DNA from 3 places in the Corynebacterium qintianiae genome. Region 2 is predicted to be linked to each of the others. Evidence: predicted binding sites of a transcription regulator. Region 2 holds the regulator's gene; each other region holds the start of a gene.
What was found. Region 2 encodes LexA, which represses DNA repair genes until DNA is damaged. Its sites were predicted from a motif close to CGAACANNTGTTCG; they were not measured.
Positions count from the first base shown of each region.

Region 1 (9,886 bases), 1.0 Mb from region 2:
ATGAGCAAGCCTGCGATGATGCCCACGACGGCGTCGTCGTACGGGAATTCCCAGCCGAAGTAGTCGCGTGCGAGCGGGATAACAATCCACGCCAGTGCCGCTGCGAGGAAGATTATTCCCACTGCGACCTGGGCGAAGTTCCACTTGCCCAGTTTCTGGATCTCCTCCTGGATGAGCGCTTTGCCGCCGGGGATTTCGTCGACCTCGGGCTTGAACACGGTGATGAGAACCAGCCAGGCGACCACGGTGAAGACGATCGCGACCGGCATGCCCACGAGCATCCACTGGCCGAAACCGATCGTGATGTCGTGCGCCTCCTTCATGTACCCGGCAAGAAGCGCGTTCGGCGGGGTGCCGATCAGGGTGCCAAGCGAACCGATCGACGCCGCGTACGCGATAGCCAGCATCAGCGCGGTGGCGAAGTTCTTCTGCTTGGACATTCCCCCGACGGACTCGGCGGTCAGGGTGAGCACGGAGACGCCAATCGGCAGCATGACCACGGCCGTCGCGGTGTTGGACACCCACATGGACATGAACCCGGTGGCGATCATGAACCCGAGGATGATGCGCTTCGGGCTCGTGCCCACCACGGAGACCACCGCGAGCGCCAACCGGCGGTGCAGGTTCCAGCGCTGCAGACCCAGCGCCATGAGGAACCCGCCGAGGAAGAGGAAGATCGTGGACGACGCGTAGGGCGAGGCGACGGCGGAGAACGGGGCGACGGCGGCGAGCGGGAAGATCGCGATCGGCAGCAGTGCGGTCGCGGCGAGCGGGATAGCCTCCGTCATCCACCACACGCCCATGAGAACGGTGGTGGCCGCGACAACGCGCATGGCCTCGGCGGTATATTCGGCTCCCTCCTTCGCACCGGTGGACTGGGCGACGGTTTCCGGCGCACTCTCCGGGAAGATGAAGTAGACGATCGCGGCGAGCAGTAGACCGGCAATGAGTCCGATCAGCTGGCGCCGCCAGTCCTTCGGGTCCGGGGATTTAGCGAGATCGCCGTCGGACAGGATCGTCTGGCGCTCGGAGACGGTGGTAGACACGGGCGTTCCTTAAGTTCTCAGGTAATGGCCATCACAGTTTATGTTCCTTCACATAAATACTCCGAATCCCCTCCCCCCTATAGGTGGGCGTAGGACTCGCGTACCCTGCGGAACCACCACTCTCTCCTTTCCGGACGGGCACGCAACCCCTGCAGTCGCTCCGGATCGGGGGTAGCCAATCGCACTTCAAGCTGGCCGTGGACGATCTCCCGCGGTTCGCAGACGTCTTCGACGAACAGCCTCTGGGTGGCTAACCCCGCCGCCCGAGAACCGGTCAGCTTGGCAGCCACGAGGCCCGCGCCCACACCGACGGCGGTGTCTAGGGCGCTGGCGACCGTGAGGTCGAGCCCCAGCTCCTCCCCGACGCGCAGGAGCCGGTGCACGCCGCCGAGCGGCGCGGCCTTGACAACGGCCACATCCGCCGCCCGGAGCTTCGCCACCCGGTGTGGATCGGAGGCGCGCCGGATCGACTCGTCGGCGGCAATCGGTGTCGCCACCCGCGCTCGCACCTCGGCGAGCTCCTCCACGGTGCAACACGGCTGCTCGATGTACTCGAGCTCGCCCAACCGGTGCGCCGCCTCGACGGCCTCGTCCACGCTCCAGCCCCGGTTGGCATCCACCCGGAGCACCGCCCCGGGCCGCAGGGAGCGGACAGCGTTCACGCGGGCGAGGTCGTCGTCAAGCGACTGCCCCTTTTCCGCAACCTTGATTTTGAAGGTGCCCACACCAGGAAACCTTTCGAGGACCTTCTCCACCTCGGCGGGGCCCACTGCGGGGACGGTGCCGTTGACCTCCACCCAGCCGCTCGCCGCGGGTAACCCCTCGAACGCGGCCTCTATGCCCGCCGCGAGCCAGCGCGCGGCTTCCTCCGGGCCGTACTCGAGGAAGGGCGAGAACTCGCCCCAGCCGGCGGGGCCGTCGATAAGCAGGGCCTCACGCGTATCGACGCCCCGGAAACGCACCGCCATCGGCAGAGAAACAACGTGGGCGCGGTCGAGAATGTCGTCGATACTCGGTGTCATGGGGCAAAGTGTAAGCATGAGCTACTCCACCGACCAGCCCTTCGACCCCTCGCAGTGGGATGTCGTCGACGGTTTCGATTTCACCGACATCACTTACCACCGCCACAACGGCGGCGGGCGCGCCAACGGCACCGTGCGCATCGCCTTCGATCGCCCCGAGGTGCGCAACGCGTTCCGTCCGCACACCGTCGACGAGCTGTACCGCGCGCTCGACCACGCCCGGCGCGACCCGTCGGTGGGGACGGTGCTGCTCACTGGCAACGGGCCCTCAGACAAGGACGGCGGTTGGGCGTTTTGCTCGGGAGGCGACCAGCGCATCCGCGGCCGCTCCGGTTACCAGTACGCCTCCGACTCCGGTGAGGTGGATTCCGCTCGGGTGAAGGCCGAGGGCGGGCGCCTTCACATCCTCGAGGTACAGCGCCTGATCCGCACCATGCCCAAGGTGGTCATCGCCGTGGTGAACGGCTGGGCCGCCGGGGGCGGGCACTCCCTCCACGTCGTCTGTGACCTGACCATCGCCTCACGCCAGGAGGCGCGTTTCAAGCAGACGGACGCCGACGTCGGATCCTTCGACGCCGGCTACGGCTCAGCGTACCTGGCCAAGATGGTGGGGCAGAAGTTCGCGCGCGAGATCTTCTTCCTTGGCCGGACCTACACCGCAGAGGATATGCAGCGCATGGGCGCGGTCAACATCGTTGCCGACCACGGCCAACTCGAGGAGGAGGCGATCGCGGCCGCGCGGGAGATCAACACCAAGTCCCCCACCGCCCAGCGCATGCTGAAGTTCGCGTTCAACCTCACCGACGACGGCATGATGGGCCAGCAGGTTTTCGCCGGCGAGGCCACCCGCCTGGCGTACATGACGGACGAAGCCGTCGAGGGACGTGACTCCTTTCTGCAGAAGCGTGACCCGAACTGGGACGAGTTCCCCTACTACTACTAGGGTCTACCGGCTGTGACCCACCTCCTCGAGATCCTCCCCGTCGACCCGCGCGACCCACTGGCGATTCTGCCCGACCTCGAGGAGGCTCTCGCCGGTCAGCGCGCCCTGCTTCCCGTGCCCGCCGATGACCCGGCGCGCGCCAACCTCCTGCGCAACACCCAGGGGGTCGGGGAGCCGATTGGCGGCGACATCGCGCTTGTCGTGTCCACCTCCGGTTCGACAGGCACGCCGAAAGGCGCGCAGCTCACGGCCGCAAACTTGATCTCCAGCGCGGACGCGGCGCACCAATTCCTCGGTGGTGCGGGCCAGTGGCTGCTCGCTATGCCGGCGAGTTACATTGCGGGCCTGCAAGTGCTGGTGCGCAGCTTGGTCGCGGGTGTGGAGCCCGAATTTGTAGACCTCTCGCGCGGTTTCGTCGTCGCTGACTTCGCGGCCCGCGCCCGCTCCATCGCAGCCACCGGCGATCGCTGCTACACCTCGCTGACACCGATGCAGCTGGCGAAGGCCACCTCCACCCTCGAGGGAATCGATGCGCTGCGGCTTTTCAGCGCCGTCCTCGTCGGCGGAGCCGCCACCAACCCCGCACTACTTGCCTCGGTGCAGAAGCTGCGCATCAACGTGGTCACCACCTACGGTTCATCAGAAACCTCCGGCGGTTGCGTCTACAACGGCCTCCCCATCGCGGGGGCGAAGGTCCGCATCGCGGACGGTCGCATCCACCTCGGCGGCCCCATGATCGCGCACGGCTACCGCAACTTCCCCGGCCACGAGGCCTTCGCGGAACCGGGATGGTTCGCGACCTCCGACGCTGGCTCGCTTATCGACGCCCACCTCAACGTCTCCGGCCGCCTCGACAACGTCATCGACTCGGGCGGACTGAAACTGCACCCCGAGGTGTTGGAAAACTTCATGCTCCGCATTGGCGGCGTGGTATCCGCTTGCGTCGTCGGCGTGGCAGATGATCGCCTGGGCCAGCGCATTTGCGCCGCCTACACGGGATCCGCCCCGCTGCCGGATGTGATGGACGCGTTCGAGGACCTGCCCCGCTGGCAGGTGCCGAAGGAAGTCAAAGTTGTCCCGGCGCTCCCGATGCTGGGACCCGGCAAGGTGGACCGCGCTGCCGTCACTGAGCTCTTTTCATAGCTGCCTCCGCCGCCCACACCCCGGCCATGCCGTGGACACCCGCTCCCGGCGCGGTGGAGCCGCTGGCCAGGTAGACGCCCGCCCGCACCCGGTGCGGGTGGCGGAAGATGAGCTGGCGGGCGTTCATTTTCCCACCCGCGATGTCCTCGATGTAGCCGGTAACGTGGGTGTCATCGACCACCTCCCGGAACCCCGGAGCGAAGCGCTCGATCTGCCGGACGATGTGCCCAGTGGCATCCCCGTCGTAGCGGTGCGGCACGTGCGCGTAGGTCCACAGCACCTTTCCCCGCGCCGGGTCGGCGGCGAACTGCTGGCACACCATGACAAACGGCCGGTTCGGCATACGACCCCGTTCGACCTGCTCCTCGGCGTAGACAATCTCGGCAGCGGCCCCACCGACGTGTACCGTTCCCGCCTCACCAACCCGCGGGTCGCGCCAGGGCACGGGCTCTTTGAGCAGGAAGTCGACCTTGAACACCCCGGGCCCCGGCGTCATCGGCCGAGCACCGAAACGTCGTGCCTCGTTGGCCGTCATGTTGAGCACCACCGCGTCAGCCTTGGGAAGGGCGTCCGCCTCAACGCCGGTGCGGACCACCACACCCGCCGCCTGGGCTTCTTCGGCCAGCGCGTCCGCCACCGACTGAGCCCCGCCGCGCGCCACAGGCCAGCCGTTGGCGTGCGCCAACGCCCCGAACAACACGCCGAACGCAGCCGTCAACGGCCGGCGCGGCGACGTAAACGAATGCACCGCGTTACCCACCAGCAGCGCTTTCGCCTCCTCGGTGCGGAAGAGAAAGTTACCTAGCGACGTCGCGGGCAGCGCGCCGCGCAACCCGAAGCGCGCCATCGCCAGCGGATGCGGCGGGACGCGCAGCATCGTGGGGCCGAGGATGTTCTTGAGATGCTTGTCAATCTCGTTCACCACTGGGAGGTGGAGGGCGTTCCACGAGTCCTGGTCGGTGGAGAGGGCGTCGATAAGCGCGGTGCTCCTCTCCAACGGGTGCGCGACCGGACGTGGCGGCCGCAACCACTCGCCACGGAGCGTCTCGGCACCGAAGGGGAAGGCAGCCGCACCCAAGTCACTGACCGTGCCGGGGAAAAACTCGGCCGAGCGGCACTTTCCGCCGACGCTATCCTCGCGCTCGAGAACCTCCACGCGCCAGCCGGCCTCGGCTAGCCGCAGAGCCGCGGCGAGGCCGTTGATCCCGGCGCCGACGACGACGGCTTCGTGTCTAATCCGCACGCAGCAGCCTGGCGACGTCTTCGTGGGTGTACGTCGCCGCAATCTGCACGTCATTTCCCCCGCCGCCGAGGTTTCCCCGCACAAGGGCCGTGCGCTGGGAACCCGGCACAATCGAAAACTCACGCGGGTGCGGGAAAACCTGGCGCACCATATGGTTAGAGCGCAGCGCGCACGCATTGAGCCACACGTCGTCGGCCTTCGGCGCGTGACCGATAAACCCGGTGCCCTGGCGCGCAACGTACTCCACCATCGACGGCGGGTATGCCACGCCGGAGACACCCGTGGCGAAGTGGCGGTGCGACGGCGCGGTCGTGTACACCGCCTTCCACCGCCGGTAGAGGTCGAGCTGGTCACCGCGGAACGTGATCTCGTGGGCGCGGTACGCCACGATGAGGCCGGGATCGGCGTCAGAGGCGTTGAGAAGTTTTTGGGCGAACCAGCGCGGGTACATCATGTCGTCGTCGACCGTAATTACACGCGTGTCGGTCCCGGCGAACTGGGCGAAAGTGCCAAAATACTTCGTGTGTGGACCAAAAGCACCGTCCGAGCAACGAACCTGAAGTCCCCGATCAACCAGCCCCCGCAACCCCTCCGGCCATTCCGACTCGAAGTCGACCCGATCCAACCAGAGGAACACTGGAAGAAGCTCCGTGCCCATCAGGAGCGACGCAATCGAAGCCACCGAAGCAGACATGCGGTCGCCGTGGGTAGTCAAGGACACGACGGTGTCACCCTCCTGAGGGAAAGACAGCGACGAAGCGTTAGCCGCGAACTTTAGCCGCGGCGCACGCACGAAGGCCCCCACCGAGCTGAGTGCCTGGCGAGCGGCGTAGTCAATCCACATGACGGCCAACTTTAGTACTAATGACGGCCCCCGTCCCCCTCGACGGGCATGATGGAGGCCATGACCGCTCCTAATCATTCCGCTACCGTGCGGGACTGGTGGCAGGCCGCCCGACCCCATACCTGGGCCAACGCATTCGCTCCGGTTGTCGCGGGTACGGGTGCCGCCGCATTCCACGGCGGCGCGCACCTTGGTCGCGCCCTTCTCGCGCTCATCGTCTCGTGGGCCCTGATCGTGGGAGTGAACTACGCCAACGACTACTCGGACGGCATCCGCGGCACCGACGACGACCGGACCGGCCCCGCCCGGCTCACCGCCTCCGGGTCTGTGCCACCCGAGCGCGTCAAGAGCGCTGCATTCGTCTCCTTTTTTGTCGCAGCGGCTGCGGGGGTGATCCTCGCAGTGATGTCGGCGTGGTGGCTCGTGCTCGTGGGGGCGCTCTGCATCGCCGCTGCCTGGTTCTACACCGGCGGGAAGAATCCTTACGGCTACCAGGGCCTCGGTGAGGTCGCTGTGTTCATCTTCTTCGGCCTTGTCGCGGTAATGGGCACGGAGTTTACCCAGTCCGGATCCGTGACCTGGGTAGGGTTCCTTATCGCTGTCGCTATCGGCTCCATCTCGGCCGCCGTGAACCTGGCTAACAACATCCGCGACATCCCCACCGATGCGGTCGCCGGCAAGAACACACTCGCGGTGCGGCTGGGCGACGTCCGCGCTCGCCGCGTTTTCACGTTCCTCACCCTCACCCCCTTCGCGGCAAGTTTCGTCCTCGCAATCGCCTATCTTCCAGTCCTGATTGCACTCGTCGCCCTCCCCCTCGCGGTCGCGTCCACACTCAAGGTGATGCGCGGGGCGCGGGGCCCCGAGCTCATCCCCGTGCTCGGGCTGAACGGCAAAGCGATGCTGACGTGGGCTGTTGTCACCGCACTTGCGTTGGCATGGGGCGGGTCCATGTTGTTCAGTTACGCGCCGCTGGCTGGCCCCCGTTAGTCGGCGAACACGTCGGGTTCTTCGGGGTCGTTGAAGTTGTTGGCGCGGTGTTGAGGTGGGTGGGGTTTGAGGGGTCCGGTGTAGGGTTCGGCGGGTTCGGGGAGCTGGTGGGCGTGGGAGATGTATCGGCGTCCGCCGAGGAATCTGAATTCGATGTCGCGCCCGTTGGTGGTGATGTGCACGAGCCCGTTGCTTATCCTGGAGTGGCAGGCGGAGCACAGTGGGATCAGGTTGTCGAGGTCAGTGGCGCCTCCTTCGGACCATTCGGTGATGTGGTGGACTTCTGTAAACCGGGTGTGGTTGCATCCTGGCATGGCGCACTCGTAGCCCCAGGTGGCCAGCAAGGCGGCGAGTTGACCGTCGGTGACGAAGCGGCGTTTGCGCCCCACGTGCACGCTTAACCCGTTTTGGTCGAGCAGGTGCAGCCGCACGAACGCGTTGTTGACGTAGTTTTCCAGCATCTTCGACGGTGCGGCGACGTTGCCGGGCAGCCAGGCACGCCCGTTGGTTGTCATCATGATGTTGACGTGCGCTCCCGGCACCCGCAGGTCACTGACCGGGTTTGTGCGCACCATGTGCACCATCGACAACAGCGCAGCGTACATGTCGGCCTTGACGGGCGGGCCGAAACGCGAAACGCCGCGGCTGAGCTGCTGGGTAAGGTTCGGGCGGGTGTGCTGGGAGTCGGGTTCGATTTCTTCACCCGGGGGTTGCTCGGGTTGGGACTGTTTGTCGGCGAGTAAGTCGTCGAGGACATCGTCGATTGTCTCGTCGTCAGCGAGATCGTCTCCGGTGATGTCGTCGAGGCCGTAGTTGGCTAGTTGGGCGATCTTTAGCGCCGTGGGATACGCCGCCCCGTCGACGGGGTTGAGCCGGGCGGTGATGACCACGTCTCCGTTGTCGGTTACGCGAACGTCGTGGTGGTAGTCGTTCTCGACGGTGTCTATGCCGGTGCGTTCGATGCCGGCGAGGGCTTTTTTCAGTTCGGTAAAACAGAGTTTCCGCGCGAGAGCGACAAGGTCAGCTTCGTTCTCAGCTGTGAGGTATTTCAACAGGTAGCGAATCGTGGAGTAGGAAATCGCACCGTCGCGAAACGCCTCGGTCAACAGGGGGAAGTCGGGCAGTTGGCGTGCTACCCCGACGTATTCGAAGGCTGTTGACGGTGCGATGCGGGTCTCGCGGGCGAGCCAACCGGCGGTGCTAGATTCCCCGAATGTTTCTGCGAGTCGAAGGTAGTCAAACTCGGATAGTGCAATGAGCATTTCGGCGGGTGACTGCACGGCCCATATTTGGCATGAGCGTATACGCTGGACAATATCGCTCTCTTGACCTGCGTAAGTGTAGGTGTAGATACGGTCGGTTGTGTGGTCGAGTGTCGTCGTCATCATGTCCCCCAAAACTGTGTTCGAACACCTCACCTTCCAAGTTAGTGGCACGTTTGTTCGATGTCAAGTGTTCGGGCACACCTTTTTGGCCTACGCTGCCCGCACGGCGTCGAAAAGCGAACACCCACTCCGCCGCTGCAGAGTTCCTGCGGTTTACTACCGACGCGCTGCCCGAGCCGTCGAGAAGCGGGAGCTGACTCCGCCGCTGCAGAGTTCCTGCGGTTTACTACCGACGCGCTGCCCGAGCCGTCGAGAAGCGGGAGCTGACTCCGCCGCTGCAGAGTTCCTGCGGTTTTACAGCCAACCCGTAATCAATACGAAGTCGGCGCGCACCAAACCACTGGGCGCGCGGGAGAAACGTCCACGGGACCCATGTAATCGCAAAGCGAAAAGGAGCCCAAAATGGCAGGAAAATTCGAGGTCGACGAAGACAAGGCGGGAAAGTTCCGCTTCCGGTTGAAGGCAGGCAACGGTGAGGTGGTCGCCACTGGAGAAGCCTACGAATCTAAGGCGGCAGCCATCAAGGGAACCGCCGCTGTGCAGCGCGCGGCCGAAGACGCGAAGGTCCAAGGTCTGACCGCGTAACCGGGAGGCCTAGGCTGGTGGGCGTGCTCGACGTACTCACCGGCTTCTCCATCATCTTCACCGTCATCGGTGTCGGCTTCATCTTGGCGCAACGCGGGATCATCGGCCAGGGCGAGGCGCGGCTGCAATTCAACCGCGTCGCGTTCTGGGCGACAACGCCCTCGCTGATCTTCTCCTCCGTGGCCACCTCCGACACCTCCGCGTTCCTTTCCCCTGTGAACTTCGTCGTATTCGGTGCGACGTTATCAACGATGGCAATCTTCTGGGGGATCTCGGCCGTCTTTTTCAGGCAGGACGTGCCGACGACGATGGCAGGGGCGGCGTCGTCAAGCTATTTCAACTCGGTCAACATGGGTCTGCCTATCGCAATCTACGTCATCGGTGACGCCACCTACGTAGTGCCCGCGCTGGTCATGCAGATGGCGGTGTTGTCGCCGTTCGTCATCGCAGGCCTCAACGCCGGCGGTGACGGCAAGCACCACGTGCGCGATACCATCATCAGCGGGTTGACCGCCCCGATGGTGCTCGCCGCAATGGCCGGATTCATCGTTTCCGCGTCGGGCTGGACAATCCCCGAACCCGTCATGGCGCCGATCAGGATCCTCGGCGGCGCGTCGATCCCGCTCATCCTCATGAGCTTCGGCGCATCGCTCAAGGGGAGCCGAGTCCTGCGCGAAGGGCCCGA
Region 1 covers NZ_CP064955.1:256,619-266,504, reverse strand. Annotated here, with positions in the region: gene G7Y29_RS01370 (SLC13 family permease) at 1-1,046, opposite strand, end outside; gene G7Y29_RS01365 (o-succinylbenzoate synthase) at 1,124-2,068, opposite strand; gene G7Y29_RS01360 (1,4-dihydroxy-2-naphthoyl-CoA synthase) at 2,085-3,011, shown strand; gene menE (o-succinylbenzoate--CoA ligase) at 3,024-4,154, shown strand; gene G7Y29_RS01350 (phytoene desaturase family protein) at 4,135-5,397, opposite strand; gene G7Y29_RS01345 (glycosyltransferase) at 5,387-6,241, opposite strand; gene G7Y29_RS01340 (1,4-dihydroxy-2-naphthoate polyprenyltransferase) at 6,290-7,231, shown strand; gene G7Y29_RS01335 (HNH endonuclease signature motif containing protein) at 7,228-8,493, opposite strand; gene G7Y29_RS01330 (YegP family protein) at 9,019-9,201, shown strand; gene G7Y29_RS01325 (AEC family transporter) at 9,225-9,886, shown strand, end outside.
Region 1: the regulator LexA is predicted to act here: its motif matches at 8,626-8,639, upstream of G7Y29_RS01335 (HNH endonuclease signature motif containing protein).

Region 2 (9,886 bases):
TACACGCGCACCCGTGGTTGGGGCGGCAACCTGTCGCGTCAGGCGGGCGGCCGCGCCGGTTCGAACGGCGGCGTCGGTCTGCGCGGCCCCGGTGAGACCCGGATCGAGGCGGACCGCCGCCGCCTGCGCACCGATATGGCGAAGCTGCGCCACGAGCTGCGCGGAATGAAGACGGCGCGCGAGGTCAAGCGCGCGCAGCGCCAGCGCTCGACAACACCGAAGATCGCGATCGCCGGGTACACCAACGCGGGCAAGTCCTCGCTAATCAACGCGATGACCAACGCCGGCGTGCTGGTTGAGGACGCGCTGTTCGCCACCCTGGATCCGTCGACACGCAAAGCCCAGCTCGCGGACGGCCGCAACGTCGTGCTCACCGACACCGTCGGCTTCGTGCGCCACCTGCCGACCCAGCTCGTTGAGGCCTTCAAGTCCACGCTGGAAGAAGTCACCAACGCCGACCTCATGCTGCACGTCGTCGACGGCTCGGACGCTTTCCCGCTGAAGCAGATCGAGGCCGTAAACAAGGTCCTCTCCGACGTCACCCGCGAATCGGGCGAAAAGATCCCCCCGGAAATCGTCGTGGTGAACAAGATTGACCAGGCTGACCCGGTCGTGCTCGCTGAGCTGCGCCACGCCTTCGACAGCAGCGGCCACGACGTCGTGTTCGTTTCCGCGCACACGGGGCAGGGCATCAAGGAACTCGAGGCCAAGATTGAGATGCACCTCAACAGCGTCGAGGCCCACGTGCAGCTGCTCGTGCCGTTCACCCGCGGCGACGTGGTCAGCCGCGTCCACGACGAGGGCACCGTGCGCAGCGAGTCCTACGAGGAGGACGGCACGCTTATCGACGTCCGCCTGCCCCACGTCATCGCCGAGCAGTACGCCGAGTTTGTGGTGAGCTAGGCACTGGGCGACAATGACCATCCGTGAATAACACTTACGGATGGACCCTCCACGGTGACGGCCGCCGCGTCATGCCCGGCGCGGTTGTCGCCCCCGACGAGAGGTTGAGTTGGCCGCGCACCGTGGCCATCGGTATGCAGCACGTCGTGGCCATGTTCGGCGCCACGCTGCTCGTGCCCACGCTGACCGGTTTCCCGGTGAACACGACGCTGCTGTTTTCCGGCCTGGGCACGATCATCTTCCTGTTGCTCACCCGCAACAAGCTGCCCAGCTACCTCGGGTCGTCGTTCGCCTTTATCGCGCCTCTGACCGCGTCGCAGCAGTACGGGGTGGGCGCCCAGCTCGGCGGGGTGCTGGTCACGGGCCTCGCGCTCGTCGCCATCGGAGCTCTGGTGCAGGCAGCGGGCAGAAAGCTTATCGACGCCGTGATGCCCCCGGTGGTCACCGGCGCCATTGTCGCGCTTATCGGTTTCAACCTCGCGCCGACGGCCGTGGCCAACGTCGAGGCCCAGCCCGGAGTGGCGGCGGTGACGCTGCTGACCATCGCGTTGTTCACGGTCGCGGTGCGCGGGTTGTTTTCTCGCCTGTCCATCCTCGTTGGCGTCATCGCCGGCTGGGTTGCGACGTGGTTGAGCGGTGGTCTGTCTGACGACGCGGTGCGGTCGATTTCCGCCGCCCCGTGGCTTGGCCTCCCGCAGTTCCACACCCCTGAGTTCCACCTCTCCGCGGTGCTGGTTACCCTGCCGGTGCTGGTGGTGCTGATTGCGGAGAACGTCGGGCACGTCAAGGCCGTCGGTGAAATGACCAATCGCGACCTCGACGATTACCAGGGCCGGGCGCTCATCGGCGACGGGCTCGCCACCACACTCGCCGGCGGATTCGGCGGCTCGGGCACCACCACCTACGCCGAAAATATCGGTGTCATGGCGGCAACGAAGGTGTATTCCACCGCCGCGTATTGGGTGGCTGCCCTGTTCGCCATCGTGCTGGCTTTTATCCCGAAGTTCGGCGCGGTGGTGTTTAGCATCCCCGTCGGCGTGCTCGGCGGCGCGTGCCTGGTGCTCTATGGGTTGATCGGCATGCTGGGCGTACGCATCTGGCAGGACAACCGAGTGGATCTCACCAACCCCGTTAACTTGATTACGGCCGCCGTGGCGCTCATCGTGGGTATTGGCGACCTCTCGCTGACGCTCGGTTCCATCGAATTCAACGGGATCGCCCTGGGTTCGGTGGGCATCATCGTGGCCTACCCGCTCATGAAATGGGCCTTCGCCACGATCGGCGAAGGCCAGTACAACAGGGCTGGTTAGAAGCCCTTACTCCGCGTCGAGGTTCTGCTCGATCAAGGCGGCGATCTTGTCTACAGCCTCAGCGTTGTCGGAGGTGACGGTGACCTCGTCGCCGAACTCCGCACCCATTGCCATGATCATGAGCGAGGACGCGGCGTCGGTCTCGTCGTCCTCGTCGTCGCCGACTCGGGTGAGCACGACCTCCTCGTCGTATTCACCGGCGGCGTCGGCGATAATCGTCGCCGGGCGCGCGTGCAGGCCAACGGTGGATCCAACCTTCACAGTCTTGGTTGCCATCAGAAAAATCCTTTCGTTCGGGTATGACAAGTCTACGTGGACGCGGGCTGCGGGGCAGGCGACTCAGCCGCGGCGGCCCGCTCGATAGCCTTATTGGGCCACAACTGCTTCGCGGCGAGCACCGCAGCTGTCGCCACCACGACGCCTGCTGCGAGCGCGGCGAACATCCCCCACCACGGGTCGTACGCGAAGATGACGAAGATGCCGCCGTGAGGCGCCTGCACACCGGTGCCCAACGCCATCGACACCGCGCCCGCAGTTGCGCCGCCGAGCATCATTGACGGGATGACGCGCAGCGGGTCGGCCGCCGCGAACGGGATCGCTCCCTCCGAGACGAAGGACAATCCGAGCAGCCAGGCGGATTTGCCGTTTTCCTGTTCTGCCGGGGTGAACAGCTTCGCGCGCAGGAATGTCGCTATGGACAGCGCGATCGGAGGCACCATGCCCGCGATCATGACGGCCGCCATGATCTGGAAACTGGCCTCCGTGCCCGCGGACAAGCCCGCGGTGCCGAACAAGTAGGCGGCCTTGTTCACGGGCCCGCCGAGGTCGAAACACATCATCAGCCCGATGATCACTCCGAGCAAGACGGCAGACGACCCGCTCATGGATTCCAACCAACCCTCGAGGCCGACCATGATCGCACCGAGTGGTCGGCCGAGCAGGAGAAACATCAGAAGACCGATGAACAGCGAGGTCAGCAGAGGGATGATGACGACCGGCATGAGCGAGCCCAGCCAGCGCGGCACCGTCCACGACTGAATCCAGTAGGCGACCACGCCGGCTACGATGCCGGTGACCAGGCCGCCAATGAAACCGGCGCCCAGCAACACGGAGATCGCGCCGCCGATGAAACCCGGGGCAATACCGGGGCGTCCCGCCAGGCCGTAGCCTATGTAGCCGGATAGGGCGGACACGACGAAGCCCATGCCCATCTGTCCCGTGGCAAACAGCACCGCGCCGAGGTAGAGCAGCCACCCGGAGCGCTCGAACGTCATCAACTCGCCGTCGACAGTGACCTGGTTGCCGGGCAGGTTCGTCGGCGAGAAGTTGGTCACCAGAGCTTGCCACCCGTTGGCCATGTCGTACCCGCCCACGAGGAAACCGAGCGCGAGCAGCAGGCCGCCGGCGGCGACGAACGGAACCATGTAGGACACGCCCGTCATCACCGCCTGCTGGATGCGTTTCGGCCAAGATTCGCCCGCACCCGCCGATGCGTCGTCTTCGGACGAGCCGCCGGCGACAGTGGGGGAGTCGGGGTTTTCGGCGGCGTGGACGGCGGCGTCGATAAGCTCGGCTGGCTTATTGATGCCCTGCTTGACCGGCACATCCACAACCGGCTTGCCCGCGAACCGCCCCTTGCTGCGCACGGCGACGTCGTGGGCGAAGATGACGGCGTCGGCTCCGCTGATGAAGTCACTGTCAAGTGGCTCGTAACCCGAGGAGCCCTGCGGTTCGACCCGCAGCTCCACGTCGTCGCGGTTCTGCGCCGCCTGGGCCAGCGCGTCCGCCGCCATGTAGGTGTGGGCGATGCCGGTCGGGCACGAGGTGACAACCGCAATGCGGTACTTCTTCGCGGTTGCGGCAGGCTGTGTCTTCTTCGGGGCGCTAACTACAGCGAGGATGATCTCAACGGCTTCCTCCCGCGTCGCCGCCGCGCGCAGCTTATCGACGAACTCCCCACGCACCAGGGCCCTGGCCAACGTAGACAGAATCTTCAGGTGCTCTTTACCGCCGCCTTCGGGGGCGGCTATCAGGAAGACCAGGTCGGTGTCACCGTCCGGGCCGGAGAAGTCCACCGGGCGGGACAGGCGCGCGAACGCCAGCGTGGGTTCGGTCACTGCAGACGTGCGGGTGTGCGGAATGGCGACGCGCCCGGGCACTCCCGTTCCCGCCTTCTCCTCGCGCGCTGCGGCGTCTGCTGCGAGCTGCGCGGGGTCGTTCGTCCTGCCTGCGTCGTGAACGAGATCGGCCAGGCGGGCAATGACCTCGCCGGGCGAGGCGCCGAAGTCCACGTCGAGTCCGACGAGCTCCGGGGTGATGAGTTGGTTCATGGCAGTTCCTTTGATGTTGCGGGGATAGAAACGACGAGCGTGTTCTCCAAGTCAATTTCGTCGGGTGCGGGTATTCCGGTGCCGGGTTTGGCGGCGGCGGCGGAACCGTAGGCGACGCTGCGGCGCAGGCAATCGGGGAGTTCTTCGCCCGCGACGCGGGCCATAATGTAGCCGGCCAGCGCAGAGTCGCCCGCGCCCACTGTGGAGCGCGGTGTGACCGGCGGTGGGGTCGCGGCCCAGGCGGCGTCGCGGGTGATCAGGCACGCTCCGGAAGCACCGAGCGTGACCAAAACCTCCCTCACGCCCGCGTGGACGAGCTCGCGCGCCGAGCGCACTATCTCGGTGTAGTCCCCCCGCGCCGCCTGATCTTCCAGCTGCTCGCCGTCGGCGCCGGTGAGCTGGGCGAGTTCGAACGCGTTGGGTTTGATTACGTCGGGCGCGGCGGTGGTCAGGTGCTTGCCCAGAGAGATGAGCGGCTCGTCAGAGGTGTCCACCGCGATTACCGCTCCGGGACACGCTTTGCGAAGCCGGGCGGCAAGGATGGCGTACCACTCCGCAGGCGCACTGGGGGGTAGCGAGCCGGCCATGACTACGGCGTCGGTGCGCGACTCGGCCACCGTGGCGACGAGCACGTCGGTAATGCGCTCGACGTCGTCATCGCTGAGCATTGGGCCGGTCTCGTTGACTTTGGTTGTCTCACCGTCGTGTTCAGTCAGCGTGGTGTTGGTGCGGATAGCGCCTTCGATGGAGACGGCGCGCAGCGGGATCCCCGCGTTGCGGCAGAGCAGGGAGAACGGGTCCGTGGGGCCGCACGGCGCGATCGCGAGAGTGTCGTGTGCGGCGTTTGCGCAGGCGTGGGACACGTTGATTCCCTTGCCCCCGGCTTCCCGGCGGGCACTGATCGTGCGGTTGACCCCGCCCTTCTCAAACGAGTCCAGCTCGAGTGTGGCATCGATGCTGGGATTGGGGGTGAATGTGATGATCACGGTGCGGGCTCCTCATGGTCGGGCTACCCCCAATTATGTCCGATTGTGCCCGGGTGGGCAATAGCGTGCGCGTTTTTTGCGCTTCTAGGGCTCCGCGGTGACAACCTCGATGCCGAGCTCAGTGAGCTCGGTGACGAAGGACGACGGTGCCGCTGAGTCTGTGATGACGACATCGACCTCGTCAAGTGATGCGAAGCTGACGAGGTAATCGTTGCCCAGCTTCGTGGAGTCGCACAGCACGACGACGGTGCGGGCGTTGGTGACCATCGCCGATTTAATCGCTGCCTCTTGGGCGTCGGCGGTGGACAGGCCGTGGTCGACACTCAGCGCGTTGGTGCCGATGAAGGCGACGTCGGCGCGCATGAGCGCGAGGGAGCGCAGCGCGGTGGCACCGACAACTGCTTGGGTGATTGCGCGGACCGACCCGCCCAGAAGCTGAACGTGAGGCAGGCCCGAGGTCGAAAGCTCCAGGGCGATAGGCAGAGAGTTAGTTACGATCGGCCACGAACGCGCCCGCGGGTCCGAGGCCAGCAGGCTGGAAAACGCGTTGATGGACGTGCCGGAGTCGAGGAAGATCCCGCCCTCGGACTGACCGGGGAGGTATTTCAGGGCAGCCCGCGCAATAGTGGACTTTGCGGCGGACGCGGAACGGGATCGGGCGTCGAGCGGGAACTCGGTGGTGAGATACGACTGGCTGGCCACGGCGCCGCCGTGCACCCGGTGCACCACTCCCTCGCGATTGAGCACGGCAAGATCGCGCCGGACTGTCTCGGCGGTCACGTCGAACTTCTCAGCCAGCTCGGTAACGTTGACGCGGCCCTCGACCGCGGTCAACGACGCGATCTGGCGTCTGCGTTCTTCTGCGTACATACTCAGGCAGTCCTTGAAGGGGGCAGGGGGCGGGAGGAACCGCATGCCATTGTTCCAAAAGAAACATGCCCGGTTAAGTGAGATTGCGCCCGCTCGCCCCCGACCGGGGTTAGCGAACGGGCGTAGCAGGGCGCTACAGGGTGCGGAAAACGGAAACTACGCGGCCCATGATCTCAGCCTCGTCCCCCTTTATCGGGGAGAAAGCGTCATTATGGGGGAGCAGCCAGACGCCGGTGGAGTCCTTGTGGAACTCCTTGACAGTCGCTTCGCCGTCCAAAAGCGCGGCGACAAACTCGCCCTCCTCCGCAACCGGCTGGGAGCGCACCACAACCCAGTCGCCGTCGAGGATGCCGGCGTCGCGCATGGACTCACCCACAACCTGCAGCATGTAGAGCTCGCCCTCGCCGAGCAGCTCCTGCGGCAGGGGGAAGTAGTTGTCGATGTTCTCCTCGGCGAGGATTGGCGAGCCCGCGGCAATTTGTCCCACGACCGGGACGAAGCGTGGCTGGGAGGCCTCCTCCGGGGTTGGCTCCGACTTCGGCTTCACCTTCCGCGACGGCGCGGCGGAGTCGGGGAGGTGGCGGAGATCCACAGCGCGCGGCTTGTTCGGATCGCGGCGCAAGAAGCCCTTCTTCTCCAGCTCCTTGAGCTGGTAAGCGACGGAGGACGTGGACTGCAAGCCGGCGGCGTCACCGATCTCCCGGATGCTTGGCGGGTAACCCCGCAGGACCACTGCGTCCTGAATGACCTCCAGGATGCGCCGCTGTCTGTCGGACAGGACACTCATATCGAGATTGTTCGGATTGTCTTTCTTGCGTGGCATCGGTGCTCCTCGTGTTGCCGTTGACGGCGTGTTTCATGCTGCGCCTGCAAAACTACCAGAAGTGGCAAGTTTGTTCGACATTTTCGTCGCTCCTCTGGACAACGAGCTTTGCCGGTGCTATAAATCGAACACAGAGGCGGAATCGAACATGTGAACGGTTAAGTGTTCGACGGTGTCCGACCCGCTCGTACAATAAGGGCAGACAACAAAGGAGACGACAATGACCATTCAGCTTGAACGCGTTTATACAGCACCGACGTCCGAGGGGCCGGCCTTACTGCGCACTCTTCCGGCCGACATGTGGGACCTTCCGGCATCGGCACCCGCCGCGCGAAAGGCGGTCCATGTTCGAACGCTGGAACCGGGCTCTCGAAATCGTGAGCGCCGTCCGCTCGGTGAAATAGGGCTACGCCCCACGCGGGAGGAAGCGTTCGAAACTCGCCACGAAAACCGTGCAAACGTTTTTATGGGTGCGGCACTCGGACTGGCACTCATCCTCGGTTCGGCCGCCGGCGGTGCGTTCTCCGGTGATGCTGCAATACACCCCGAAGTTTCTACGGTGGAGAATGTAACCGCTCACGCTCGTTAGGCTGGTTGAGGGTGAGCGGGAGTAGGATTTTAGCCATGCACTGCCCGTTTTGCCATCACGAACAGTCGCGGGTGCTCGATTCCCGCGTGATTGATGCGGGATCCGCTATCCGCCGCCGACGCGAGTGTTCGGATTGCGGCGGCCGGTTCACTACCGTGGAGAAGGCTATTCTCATGGTGGTTAAGCGCAACGGGGTGAGCGAGCCCTTCGACCGGGACAAACTGATCAGTGGCGTGCGCCGCGCGTGCCAAGGCCGGGATGTTTCGGATGATGCGCTCAAACGCCTCGCTCAACAAGTGGAGGAAACGGTGCGTGGCCAGGGGAGTTCTCAGGTTAATGCGAACGACGTCGGGCTGGCCGTCCTCGAGCCGTTGCGGGCGCTCGATGAGGTGGCGTACCTGCGTTTCGCCTCCGTGTACAAATCTTTCGAATCTGCCGACGACTTCGAATCCGAGATCCGCCTCATGCGTCGCCGAGACCGCGACGCCTTCTAGTGCCGGCCCACGGCTTCGCGTTGACGAGCACTACGCGAGGGTGTCGATCATTTTCTCCACCCGCCGCTGACTCACGGGCTTGGGCGTGCCTAGACGCTGTGCGAACAGACTGACCCGCAACTCTTGAATCCGCCACAGTATGTCCTTGACCGCCCGCGTCTTCTCGCGCCCCGGGGGAAGCGACCGCAACTTAGTGTCCAGATAGGCGTGGGTGGACGCGACAGCGTCTTGACGGTCGGCGTCGCGGTCGGGGTCTAAGGTCATGTCGTCGAGGCGGATACGCATGGCGGCGATGTAGCGGGGAACGTGCTGCAGGTGCTCCATCCCGTGGATAGTGACCGCGTGGGGCGGCAAAAAGAATCTCAGCTGCCCGCGCATGTCATCGATCGCAGGCCCACTCCACTTCTCCAGCTCCTGAGATATGTTCGCGTATTCCACCAGCGCCGGGGCGAGGGCGACCACTTTCTGTCGCACAGCTGAGGGGACCTTCGGCTTGACTTCCTTCACCAGCGCGTCGAACTCCTCCGGTGATCGCACCGGCCCGCCGGCCGCGAACATAAGATCGCGGATGGTGGCAACGCGAGCGTCCTCGACGAGACCGGCCGCGCCTCCGTGGGGATAATGGTCCACTGCGACCTTGTGACGCAACGGCAAGCCCTTCGTCATCTGGCCCTGATTGACGGTGATCTCCCGCAGGAGCAGCGTCAGCGTTGCCGTCACCATCGACGCGTCCGCCGCCGCCTTCGTCGGGTGGACGGTGACTTTGACGCCATCGGGCGTAGCTTCGAGCGCGGGGTAGGTGTCGACCTCGTTGCCCTCGATCTTCGCAGCCACCGTCTCCGGCACGGTCCCCAGAGTGTCCGCCGTCCACTTCTTCGCGGCCGCCGTCTCCGTGGTGCGCCCCGCTTTGGACACCGACGAGCGTATCTTCCCGGCCTGGCGTCGCTTGAGTTCCGCCAGGTCTTTGTCGTGGTCAAGGACGCCACCGCGCTTATCGATCGCGGCGAACGTCACCTTGAGGTGGTCGGGCAGCGCCGACGGGCGGAAGTCGGACGCGTTGATGCCGGCGCCGCCGACGGAGCGCAGCGCGGCCGCGAGTTCATCGGACAAGGGCGCGGCGAATGGTGCGAGCTTGGGCAGTGCCATGGCTGCGAAGTCTGGCGCTGGGACGACGGAGCGTCGCAAAGCTTTCGGCAGAGTCCGAATCAGCTCGGTAACCAGCTCAAGGCGCAACCCTGGCACGAGCCAGTCGAAGCCCTCCGCTGAGAAACCCGCCAACAGCGGGACGGGAACCTCGACGGTGACGCCGTCGAACGGGTCGCCGGGCTCGAACGTGTAGCGCAGCGCGTAGTCGATGGAACCCTGGCGCCACACGGCGGGGAAGGAGGCGTCGGAGGCATCGACGGTGTCACTGACAAGTTCGTCCGGGTCGAAGTCGAGGAAAGACGCGTCTTCGTGGCGCTTCTTCTTCCACCACGAGTCGAAGTGGCGCGCGGTGGTCACGTCTGCGGGCAGACGGGAATCGTAGAAGTCGAACAGCGTGTCCTCATCCACGACGAGGCCGCGGCGGCGGACCTTGTC
Region 2 covers NZ_CP064955.1:1,275,664-1,285,549, reverse strand. Annotated here, with positions in the region: gene hflX (GTPase HflX) at 1-903, shown strand, start outside; gene G7Y29_RS06345 (uracil-xanthine permease family protein) at 927-2,213, shown strand; gene G7Y29_RS06340 (HPr family phosphocarrier protein) at 2,220-2,489, opposite strand; gene G7Y29_RS06335 (PTS fructose transporter subunit IIABC) at 2,522-4,543, opposite strand; gene G7Y29_RS06330 (1-phosphofructokinase family hexose kinase) at 4,540-5,529, opposite strand; gene G7Y29_RS06325 (DeoR/GlpR family DNA-binding transcription regulator) at 5,614-6,399, opposite strand; gene lexA (transcriptional repressor LexA) at 6,533-7,222, opposite strand; gene G7Y29_RS06315 (hypothetical protein) at 7,443-7,811, shown strand; gene nrdR (transcriptional regulator NrdR) at 7,847-8,305, shown strand; gene hrpA (ATP-dependent RNA helicase HrpA) at 8,336-9,886, opposite strand, start outside.

Region 3 (9,886 bases), 1.0 Mb from region 2:
CGGCTGGCGAGGTGCAGCCCCTCTGGGTCTCCTATGACGCCGCGGCCTTCACCGCCTCGCACTACCCCGGTGCCTCGGCTGGCGGCTACCAGGAGACGTGGGAGACCGTGACCACGCTGGCGGGCAACTGCCCGGAGGCCCACTTCAGTTTCACGGGATACTCCCTCGGGGCCGATATCGTCGCCCGCATGACCAGTGACATCGCGCACGGCCGAGGACCGATTACTGCGGACCGAGTCAACGCTGTCGCGCTGTTCGCCAACCCGCACCAGGGTGGAAACGGCGGCGTGCCCGGGTCCATCACCGACCCCGGTTCCCGCGGGTCCCTGGGGTCGCTACCCGACGGCTACGGCAACCTCGGACCCCGGGTTCTAGAACTTTGTTACGCCGACGACATCGTCTGCTCCATGCCCGAGCGGTACCGCGGGATAGTCGACCCCGCGATGGCCACGAATCTGCTCGGGGGCCAGTTCCCCGCAGCGGATTTCAACGCTGTCGTGAGCCGCCTCGGGCCCGACGCGCTAGGCATCGTCGCGGGAATCAACGCCCACGCCCGGTACGACTTCGCCAATCGGCGGGAAGCGGCGGACTGGATCGTGTCCCACGCGTAGAGTGGTGGCATGAAAGACCTGTTTGAACTAGTCAACGGCGAGTGGATCGCGGCTCACGAGATCCCCGCCGACCGCGGCATCGACGGTGCCTTCTACGCCCTGCGCGACAAGTCCGAGGAGGACGTGCGGGCATTGCTCACCGACGGCGAGGGGCGCGGCGGCACCGTCTTCGCCTCCTTCATGGACACAGACACCGTCAACCAAGCCGGTATCACTCCCCTCGAAGCGGATCTGGCGAAGCTGGCCACCTCCGGCACCGAGGAATTCGCCCGTAACCTCGGCGTTTTGGAGCGCGAGGGCATCGGCGGGCCGATCACATTCTGGGTGGAGAAGGACTCGCGGGGGGAAGACGCGGTCGCCTACGTGGTGCAGAGCGGGCTCGGGCTTCCCGACGAAGCGTATTACCGAGAGCCGCAGCACGCCGAGACGCTCGCCGCCTACCGCAAGCACGTGGCGCGGATGCTTGAGTTCCTCGGCCCCGCCCACCTGCTCGGCCTGCCGCCGGAGGTGGCCGCGGAGCGCATCGTCAACCTGGAGATCCAGGTCGCGGCAAGCCACTGGGATGTTGTCAGGACGCGTGACGCGATCGCCACCTACAACCCCACCGATTTCAGCGACCTCCCGCCGCTCGTGCAGACGATCCTGCGCGGCGCGGGCCTCGGCGGCGGGGGGGTCATTGACATGATGCCGTCGTACACCCAGGCGCTCGACGGAATGCTGCGCCCCGAGACGCTTGCGGACTGGCAGTTGTGGGGTGCGTGGAACATCCTGCGCTCCCGTGCCGGTCTACTCACCGAGGAGATCGGGCGGGCGAATTTCGACTTCTTCGGCACGAAGCTCTCGGGCGCCACTGAGCAGCGCGACCGCTGGAAGCGCGGGGTCAGCCTCGCGGAGTCGCTGGTCGGCGAGGAGATCGGTAAGCACTACGTGGCCAAGCATTTCCCGCCCGAGTCCAAGGACATGATGCTGGAGCTGGTCAACTACCTCGTCCAGGCTTACCGCCAGCGCATAGACAAGCTGGAATGGATGGGTGAAGGCACCCGCACCCGCGCGGTGGAGAAGCTCGCGCAGTTCACTTCCAAGATCGGCTACCCCGACCGTTGGCGCAGTTTCGAAGGTCTTGAGTTCGGCGCGGATCTGCTCGACAACGTCCGCAAGGGCGCGGCGTTCGAGCACGACTTCCAGCTGGCCAAGCTGGGCAAGCCCGTGGACCGCGACGAGTGGGTGACCACCCCGCAAACCGTCAACGCGTTCTACAATCCCGTGGTCAACGACATCACCTTCCCGGCCGCAATCCTGCAGCCGCCGTTCTTCGACCCGGAGGCCGATGCCGCGGAGAACTTCGGCGCCATCGGGGCTGTGATCGGCCACGAGATCGGCCACGGTTTCGACGACCAAGGCTCGCGTTACGACGGCCTGGGCAACCTGAACTCCTGGTGGACCGACGAGGACCGCGAGCGTTTCGACGAGCTTACCGCCAAGCTGGTGAAGCAGTTCGACGGCCTCGTCCCCTCCGTCCTCAAAGGCCAGGAGGCCGTCACCGGCGTGAAGGGCGACTTCACTCTCGGTGAGAACATCGGTGACCTAGGCGGCCTCGGCATTGCCGTGGTGGCGTACAAGATCTACCTCGAGGAAAATAACCTCGAGGACGGCCCCGCCCTGCCGTTCGGTGACGTGGAGGGCGAATTCACCGGGTTCCAGCGCCTTTTCCTCGCGTGGGCGCGGGTATGGCGTTCCAAGGTGCGCCCGGAGATGGCGGCCCAGCTGCTCGCCATCGACCCGCACTCGCCCAACGAGTTCCGCTGCAACGTCATCGCGGGCAACATCGCGGAGTTCTACGAGTCCTTCGACGTTCCACAGGACTCCCCGATGTGGGTCGCGCCGGAAGACCGGGTGCAGATTTGGTGACGCCGAAACTCGAGCAGGGCTCGCTTGACGACGACTACCCTGTCAACGACCAGTCCGACCCCGACTTCAACGTCGGCGGTGTGAAGCGCATCCTGCCCGACGAGCTGCAGTTCGAACAAATCGTCTCCTACATGGAGGCCACGTACCCACGCCCGTCAGACCCGGAGGACGTGGACCGCTACCTGGCGCTTCTCCCGGATAGGCTGACGCACGCCGCGATGCTGATGCTCGGCTCTGCCGTCGACCACACCATGCCGGGTGTGGCGTACCCGAAAACCGTCGGGGTCGAGGACACCGAATTCGGCACCCTGTTCCGGCCCGCCCGCGAGACCGGGGTGTGGGCCGTTTCTTACGCTCCTCTGGGTGAAAAGGCGCGCGAATTCGCGTGGCAGCCTGAAGTGGCCGGCGCGGCTGAGTTGGCGGGTGCGTTGATTGTGGACGTCGACAAGCCCGAGGCCCTCGAACCCGCCATCGCGTACGCGCGGGCGCAGGGGGCGTCGGAAGTGGCCGCCTGGCTGCTGTACGAGAACGTGCCGACGACGGCGGACCGGACGATCCTCACCTTCCCGGACAACACGGACGATGTCTCTCCCAACGTGCTTGTCCAGACGCCTGCTGAGTATCACTCAACAGGTGAGATCTCTACGCCCGCCGAGGCGCGCCGCAGAATCCGCGACACCGCGCAGTTCCTCAGCGCAGGTCCAGATCGGTGAACTTCACCGGCATGGAACCTCCCGGCTTCCAATAATCGCGCTTCTCGCGGGCAGCGCGATCGTCGATCTGGTTGATCCCGTCGAGGACGTCTTCCGTGTTCTCCTCCGAATCCCCCCAGGTCAAGGCGGCGACCACCCAAACTTCGTCGCCTATCTGACCGAAGGACACGCTGCCGGTCTGGGAGACGCGGTCGTCGGACCACCCCGTCTTGACGCCCTCGACGCGGTTCAGCTCGGCGGCCCCGAAGAGCTGGTGGAAGCCGTCGCGGGCAACCTCCGGTTTGTCCCTCATGCCGTCGAGAAGCGGCTTGGCGCGCGGGTCCCACAAGATCGCAGACACGAACGACGCCACGTCGTACGCGGATGTCACCGTCCGGCCCCAGGCTCCGGAGCGGGCAGTGTCCTGGAGGTTGAAGTCATCGGCGATCTCGTCGATGGCCTCGGGGTACTTGCGGTCGAATCGTTGGGCGTACCCGTCGTGCGAGACCGAAATCATCTCCTCGACGAGCTCCTTCTCCTCGTCCGTGCCGTTGTACAGGATCCAGTACCCGAGGAACAGCTTGGACAGCGACAATGCCGGTCGGGGCTCCAGGGCCGCATCGGAACCCGACCAATGCCCGTCCGGGTGGACGACCGCGAGAGCAGTGCGGTCGTTGTCGTAAGCGGTGTTCACCTCGTAGGCGTGCGCGGGCGCCGCAGTGACGAGCACGACTGCGAGTGCGGCGAGGAGTCTTTTCACGCGATGCATTATCGCAGAAGAGACTCTGCCTCATCGAGTTCGTCCTCGTTTACCGGGGTAGCCACCTCGCACAGCGTGACCGTCGCACCGGTGGTGTCCTGCACCACCACCAGTCGGCCGAAGGGCGATGCCTCCGGGCCGGCGAGCACCTCTCCCCCCAGCTCAGCGGCCCGGCGCGCCGCCAGCTCCACGTTGTCCACCCCGAGGTAGGTCTCCCAGAAACCGGCCACTCCCTCTAGGTCGGCGGACCCCGATTCATCCCGCATGCCGAGGAAGGGCGCGCCGTCGGCCAACACCACGAAGTACCCCTCCGATTCCTCGACCTCCCAATCGAATAGCTCCGCGTAGAAGTCGATGCACTCGCGGCCGCGGTCGATGGCAACGTATTCGTGCCATACCGGGGTGCCCGGCTCGCCAGCCGCGACAAACTGGTCCTCCCCCGCCGGCTCGATTACACCGAACACCGCTCCCGCCGGGTCCGCGCACAGGGCCATGCGCCCCAGGGAGACGTCGGCCACGGCGAGCACCGAGCCGCCGCGCTTATCGACGCCCACGACAACGCGATCCACGTCCCGCGCGAGGAAATACGTCACCCACGCGTCCGTCATGGTCGGGTCTTCCAGCTGGGAGATGAAGCCCGCGACAGGCAGGCCTTCCTTGCGCGCGATGCGGTAGGCATCGCCGGAAACGTCCCAGCCGAGCAGTTTGGAGTAAAAGTAGGCGGATTTCTGCGCGTCACCGGTGGCGAGGTCCTGCCAGTACGGCATACCCTCGAGAGCCTGGAAAGCTGGCATTACATGTTCCTCCACTTCTCGGGGTCGAAATCGTCGTTGGCGGTGCTCTCGTCGAAGTAGTCCCCGCCGTCCCCGCCGCTTGTAACGGTCGCTTGGGTTCCGGCGACGGTGACCGTGTCGGCGTCGACAAGCGAATGCCCCCGGGAGGTGACCACCTCGCCGTTGACCGCGACCTCGCCGGAGGCGATGAGTTCCTTGGCGTGCCCGCCGGATTCGGCGAGGTTGGCCAATTTGAGGAATTGCCCGAGCTTGATCGAGTCTCCGCTGATTTCCACGTTCATACGGCCCACCTTAACGCTCGGCCTGGTCGAGCGGCATGATGCTGAGCGTATCGATGTTGACGTGCGCCGGCATGCTGGCCACCCAGCGAACAGTCTCCGCGATGTCCTCGGCGGTGAGGTTCAGCTTGCCCTCGTACACGGCGTCGGCGCGCGCCTGGTCGCCGAAGCGGTTCATCGCGAAGTCCGTCTCCACCCGCCCTGGGTCGATCTCGGTGACGCGGATTAGGTTCTCGGCCTCCTCGCGGCGCAGCGCGCGCGTCAGGCCGCGCAGCCCGAACTTGGCGGCGTTGTAGCCCGACCCGCCCTTGTAGGCGTCGGTGCCAGCGACGGAGCCGATGTTGATCACCAGCCCGCTGGCCTCTAGCAGCGCCGGGTACAGCGCCTTGGTCACGCGCACGGTGCCGAAGACGTTGGTCTCGTACATCCAGCGCCAGTCGTCTTCGTTGGCGTCGCGCAGGTAATCAAGGCCCTTCGCCCCGCCCGCGTTGTTGACCAGCAGGTCCACGCGCTCCAATGAGGCCGCAAGCTTATCGACGCTCCCCTGGCGCGTCACATCAAGCTCAACCGCCACCCCGCCGATCTCCTGCGCGATCTTTTCACAGAGCTCGATCCTGCGGGCCGCGACGTAGACCTTCCAACCGTCTCCCGCCAGCGCGCGGGCGCTCGCTTCACCGATCCCAGCGGAACCACCTGTGACAACCGCAATCTTCTCCATGCCCTGAAACTCTATGCGTGTACCTGGCGCATCGTGATGTTGATCCGCCCTTCCGTCAGCCCCGTCCCCTCCGACCCCGTTCCGCCGCGCGCCCCCAGCACGCCGTGGCGCGCCCTTCGCGCAGGCCCGCCGAACACCAGAGCGTCACCGGACATGAGCAGCAGGTCCTCTCCCTCGATGCGGAACACGATCTCGTCGCCTATAGACAAGCTCACCACCGCATTGTCCGCCTCCTCCTCCGCGTCAACGTGCATCCCCATTCCCGGTCCCGGCGGGTAATAGTTCACCAACGCGGTTTCCACCGTCACCGCGTCACCCACCAATTCGTCCACCCCGCGCGCCGCAGCGAGCACGTCATCCGCAATGGCCTGGTAGTTCGCGGGCACCGGCGGCACCGGACACCCTTCGACTTCCCTTACCAGGCGGTACGGGTTCGTCGCCCAGAACCACCCGAGCGACATCAGGTACGCCTGCATGTGGCCTTTGCCGACTTTCGGCCGGCGCATCGCCACCGGTGTCCCAGCCACAGCCCGCGCGATCTCCCGCGCCTGTTCCACCAGATCCGCTTGCTGCGCGGGCGCCAGGAACCCGGGCAGGTGTACGACGCCGGGCAGGATGCGCTGGGGCTGCCGGGGCAGGGACGAGGCGTCGATAAGCATGCCCTCAACCTACCGCCGCTGGTAGCGTGAGCCGCATGGCCAGAGATTTCAACGTCGCCGTCGTCGCCGTCACCGTCATCGCCGTCGTCGCGGCCGCGTACTTCCTCTCCGAGGGCACCTGGGTCGCCCCGCTGGTGGTCCTTCTCGCATCGCTCCTCGCGGTTTTCTCGCGCCGGTGAGCTGGTACCTGCCCCAGCCGAACCCGCAGCACCAGGTGACCTGGGAGTTCGTGCGCGAGTTCAACGCGCTGTCCAACACCGACCCCGCCCGCGCCCGCGAGTTGCTGCGCCTCATGTTCCCCAACAGCGAGAACCCGCCCGACATCTGGGCTCCCCTCCACCTCGAGCTCGGGGTGAACACCAGCTTCGGCGAGGGGTGCTACATGAACTTCAACTGCACGATCCTCGACATCGCGCCGGTGACCGTTGGCGCGCGCACTTTGTTCGGGCCGGGGTGCCAGCTCATCGCCGTCGGCCACCCTGTCGACGATCACGCCAAGCGGGCCGAGGGTTGGGAAATCGCCCACCCCATCACGATCGGCGACGACTGCTGGTTTGGCGCGGGCGCCATGGTGATGCCCGGGGTGAGCGGGGGTGACCGCTGTGTCGTCGCGGCGGGCTCGGTAGTAACCCGCGACATCCCCTCGGGCTCAATGGCGGCAGGCGTGCCCGCTGTGGTCAAGCGGGCTCTTCCTCCGTCTCCCTTCTGAAGAATAAATATTCGATTTGGTTCATGCTCGAGCGCCTTTTTAAGACTGGGTACTTTTCTTATTTGCCTGCATCTTTCATGCGATGACGCGCGGTTACATTATTTTGCGCCCCCACTTGACATACAAATACATGTTCGATACGATGGCCAGTATTGAAAGGGGGAACGATGCCAGTTTGCGACCATCCAGTGACGCCGGAGTCGTACTTCGCCACCGAGCGGGAAGGCGACCCGGTGTGTGACGCGGCGCGCCTGGGCCGCGAAAGCGAGTACGCGATGTACTCCGCCTACGCTACCGACGGCTCGGACATCGCAGACCTCGAGCTGTTCGTCGCCGCGTGCCGCGCGGCCAGCGGCAAGAGCAAGCACGAGATTGAGAAGGGTGTCCTGGGTTACTTCCGCCTGCAATCTCTCCCCCGCTTGCGCGAGCTGCAGCAGCGGACATTGCGGCTGGACATAGCCCGCCTGGGTGCCATCGACTCAGCCCTCAACCTGCTGGGTGCGTCCGTCTCCGAGGAAACGCTGGACAAGCTGGACCGCATCCTCGTGCGCATGTTCACCCCATCCAAACCGGCACAGGAGCTGCCGTCACCCTGGGCCATTACCCGTCGCCTACGCGAGCGCATCGCCACCATCGACCCCAGCGTCAACTTCGACGAGAAGAAGCGCAGGAAGCGAGCCGCGCCCGACCCCACACAAGATGCTGCGGGATTTTTCGAGTCCGTCATCGACGGGGTCACCCAGCACGGCATCGAGCTGCTGACCAACTCCACAACCATGGCACTCATCCGTTCGCAGATTAACTCCCTGTCCCGCGAGGAGCAGATTTCACACGCACAAGCCATAATCGGCTTGCTCACCGGTAAAGTTGCACCCCGCAAGGTCGTGCTCAATGTCTACGCACCAGCCAACCGCGCCACAGGTGAGCCCGTGTACATCCCCGGCTTCGGGTGGACCGACCACGCCTCCACCGACGCTTTCGACGACCTGTCGCAGTCCTCTGACGTCCAGACCGTTTACCTGTCGAAGGATATCGAGACGGAAAGTTACACCCCTACGCCCCAGATGAAGGCGTATGTTCACGCCAGGGACGGGGTGTGCGTGTTCCCGGGCTGCCATCGGCCGGCCGAAAACTGCCAGCTGGACCACCGCATCCCCTTCGATCAGGGCGGCCGCACAACGCCGGACAACCTTTTCGCCCTGTGCCAACGCCACCACAACGTCAAGACGGACCGCCGCGCCTTCTACATCCCCGATCCCGTGACGGGGGACGTCATCTGGCTTTTCGACGACGGAACATACGTCATCTCAGAAAACCAAGGCATCCTCGCCAGTGAGCTCACACCACTTTCCCCGCACTGGCGGTCGAGCCTCAGCCGCGTGCAGAAGAACAAGGCTCGAACCACGCAGTTTTACGCGAAATGCCATGCGGTCCTCGACCAGTACGACCGGGACGGGGACTACGACCGATGCGAAACCTCTCTCACAACTCTCGAGCGGGAGTACGACCGGGACTTCGACCAGCACCCCGACCCGCCACCCCCAGAACCCGACAGCGAAGAACCCCCGCACCCCGACCCGATCGACGAAGGATACGTGTCTAAATACTCGTACATCGAGCAGGCCATGCACAACGCGCTCGTTGACGCTGCCTAACGCAAATAGAACGTGTCCACAATCTCGTAGCGCGGCCCACCGCCGCGCCCCTCGCCCAGGTGCGACTCCACCAGATGGACCTCGTCCACCCAAAACTCCGGCCCGCAGTAGACGGACAGCGCGTGGGAGTGGTCGTCGATAAGCCACATGTCGCGGGTGCGGTTGCACCTCTTGGCCACCGTCAGGTGGGCCCGCTGACGCTTATCCAGCTCGACGGAGCAGTCCGACATGAGTTCCCGGAGCTGGGGTTTGTCGCCGCCGACGCCGATCCACAGAGTGCGACGATCAAACGCCCCCGCTCCTCTCAGGTGGAGGCGCAAGGGGCGTCGGAAAGCGGTGGCCTGCGACAGGTGGTCCGTGACCACGGCGGCGTCATTCGGCTGGTTTCCGTAGAACGCCATCGTGAGGTGCCACGTGTCCGGGTCCGTCCACCTCAGTTCCGACGACAAATCCCGGATCGGGCGAAGCGCGCGGACGAGGTGCTCGCGGACATCGTCCGGAGGCAGCACGGCGGCAAACAGTCGTCTCATGACGTCGCTCATCTTAACCGCGAATGACGCGAAATGACCTAGCCTGGGCACATGTTCAACCTGCGTGTCATCGGCGAAGGCCTCCCCGTCGCGGTGGTGATCGACCAGCTCCCGGACACCGGACCCTTGGTCGTGGAGGCGCCCCCCGGGACAGGCAAGACCACGCTTGTCCCGCCAGCAATTGCGAACATGGTGGGAAAGACGCTGGCCACGGCTCCGAGGAGGGTCGCGGTGCGTGCGGTGGCGCGTCGCTTAGCCCAGCTCGACGGGACCGGCGTCGGAGAAAAAGTCGGGTATGCGATCCGCGGTGAGCACCACCCCGGCGAGCTAGTCGAGTTCGTCACGCCCGGTGTGCTGCTCAACCGCCTCATCGCAGACCCGGGCCTCGAAGGGGTCAACGCGGTCGTCATCGACGAAGTCCACGAGCGCCAGCTCGACACGGACCTGGTGCTCGCGATGTGCATGGAAGTTGCCATCCTGCGCGACGACTTCTACCTCGCCGCCATGTCCGCCACCCTCGACGCGCGGAAATTCGCCGACCATATGGGTGCTGCGATCCTCAGCACCGAGGC
Region 3 covers NZ_CP064955.1:69,374-79,259, reverse strand. Annotated here, with positions in the region: gene G7Y29_RS00415 (cutinase family protein) at 1-611, shown strand, start outside; gene G7Y29_RS00410 (M13 family metallopeptidase) at 621-2,519, shown strand; gene G7Y29_RS00405 (alpha/beta hydrolase) at 2,516-3,232, shown strand; gene G7Y29_RS00400 (hypothetical protein) at 3,210-3,980, opposite strand; gene G7Y29_RS00395 (VOC family protein) at 3,980-4,765, opposite strand; gene G7Y29_RS00390 (RNA-binding S4 domain-containing protein) at 4,765-5,046, opposite strand; gene G7Y29_RS00385 (SDR family oxidoreductase) at 5,057-5,761, opposite strand; gene G7Y29_RS00380 (alpha-ketoglutarate-dependent dioxygenase AlkB) at 5,773-6,420, opposite strand; gene G7Y29_RS00375 (hypothetical protein) at 6,456-6,599, shown strand; gene G7Y29_RS00370 (sugar O-acetyltransferase) at 6,596-7,129, shown strand; gene G7Y29_RS00365 (HNH endonuclease signature motif containing protein) at 7,297-8,784, shown strand; gene thpR (RNA 2',3'-cyclic phosphodiesterase) at 8,781-9,314, opposite strand; gene G7Y29_RS00355 (ATP-dependent RNA helicase) at 9,366-9,886, shown strand, end outside.
Region 3: the regulator LexA is predicted to act here: its motif matches at 7,253-7,266, upstream of G7Y29_RS00365 (HNH endonuclease signature motif containing protein).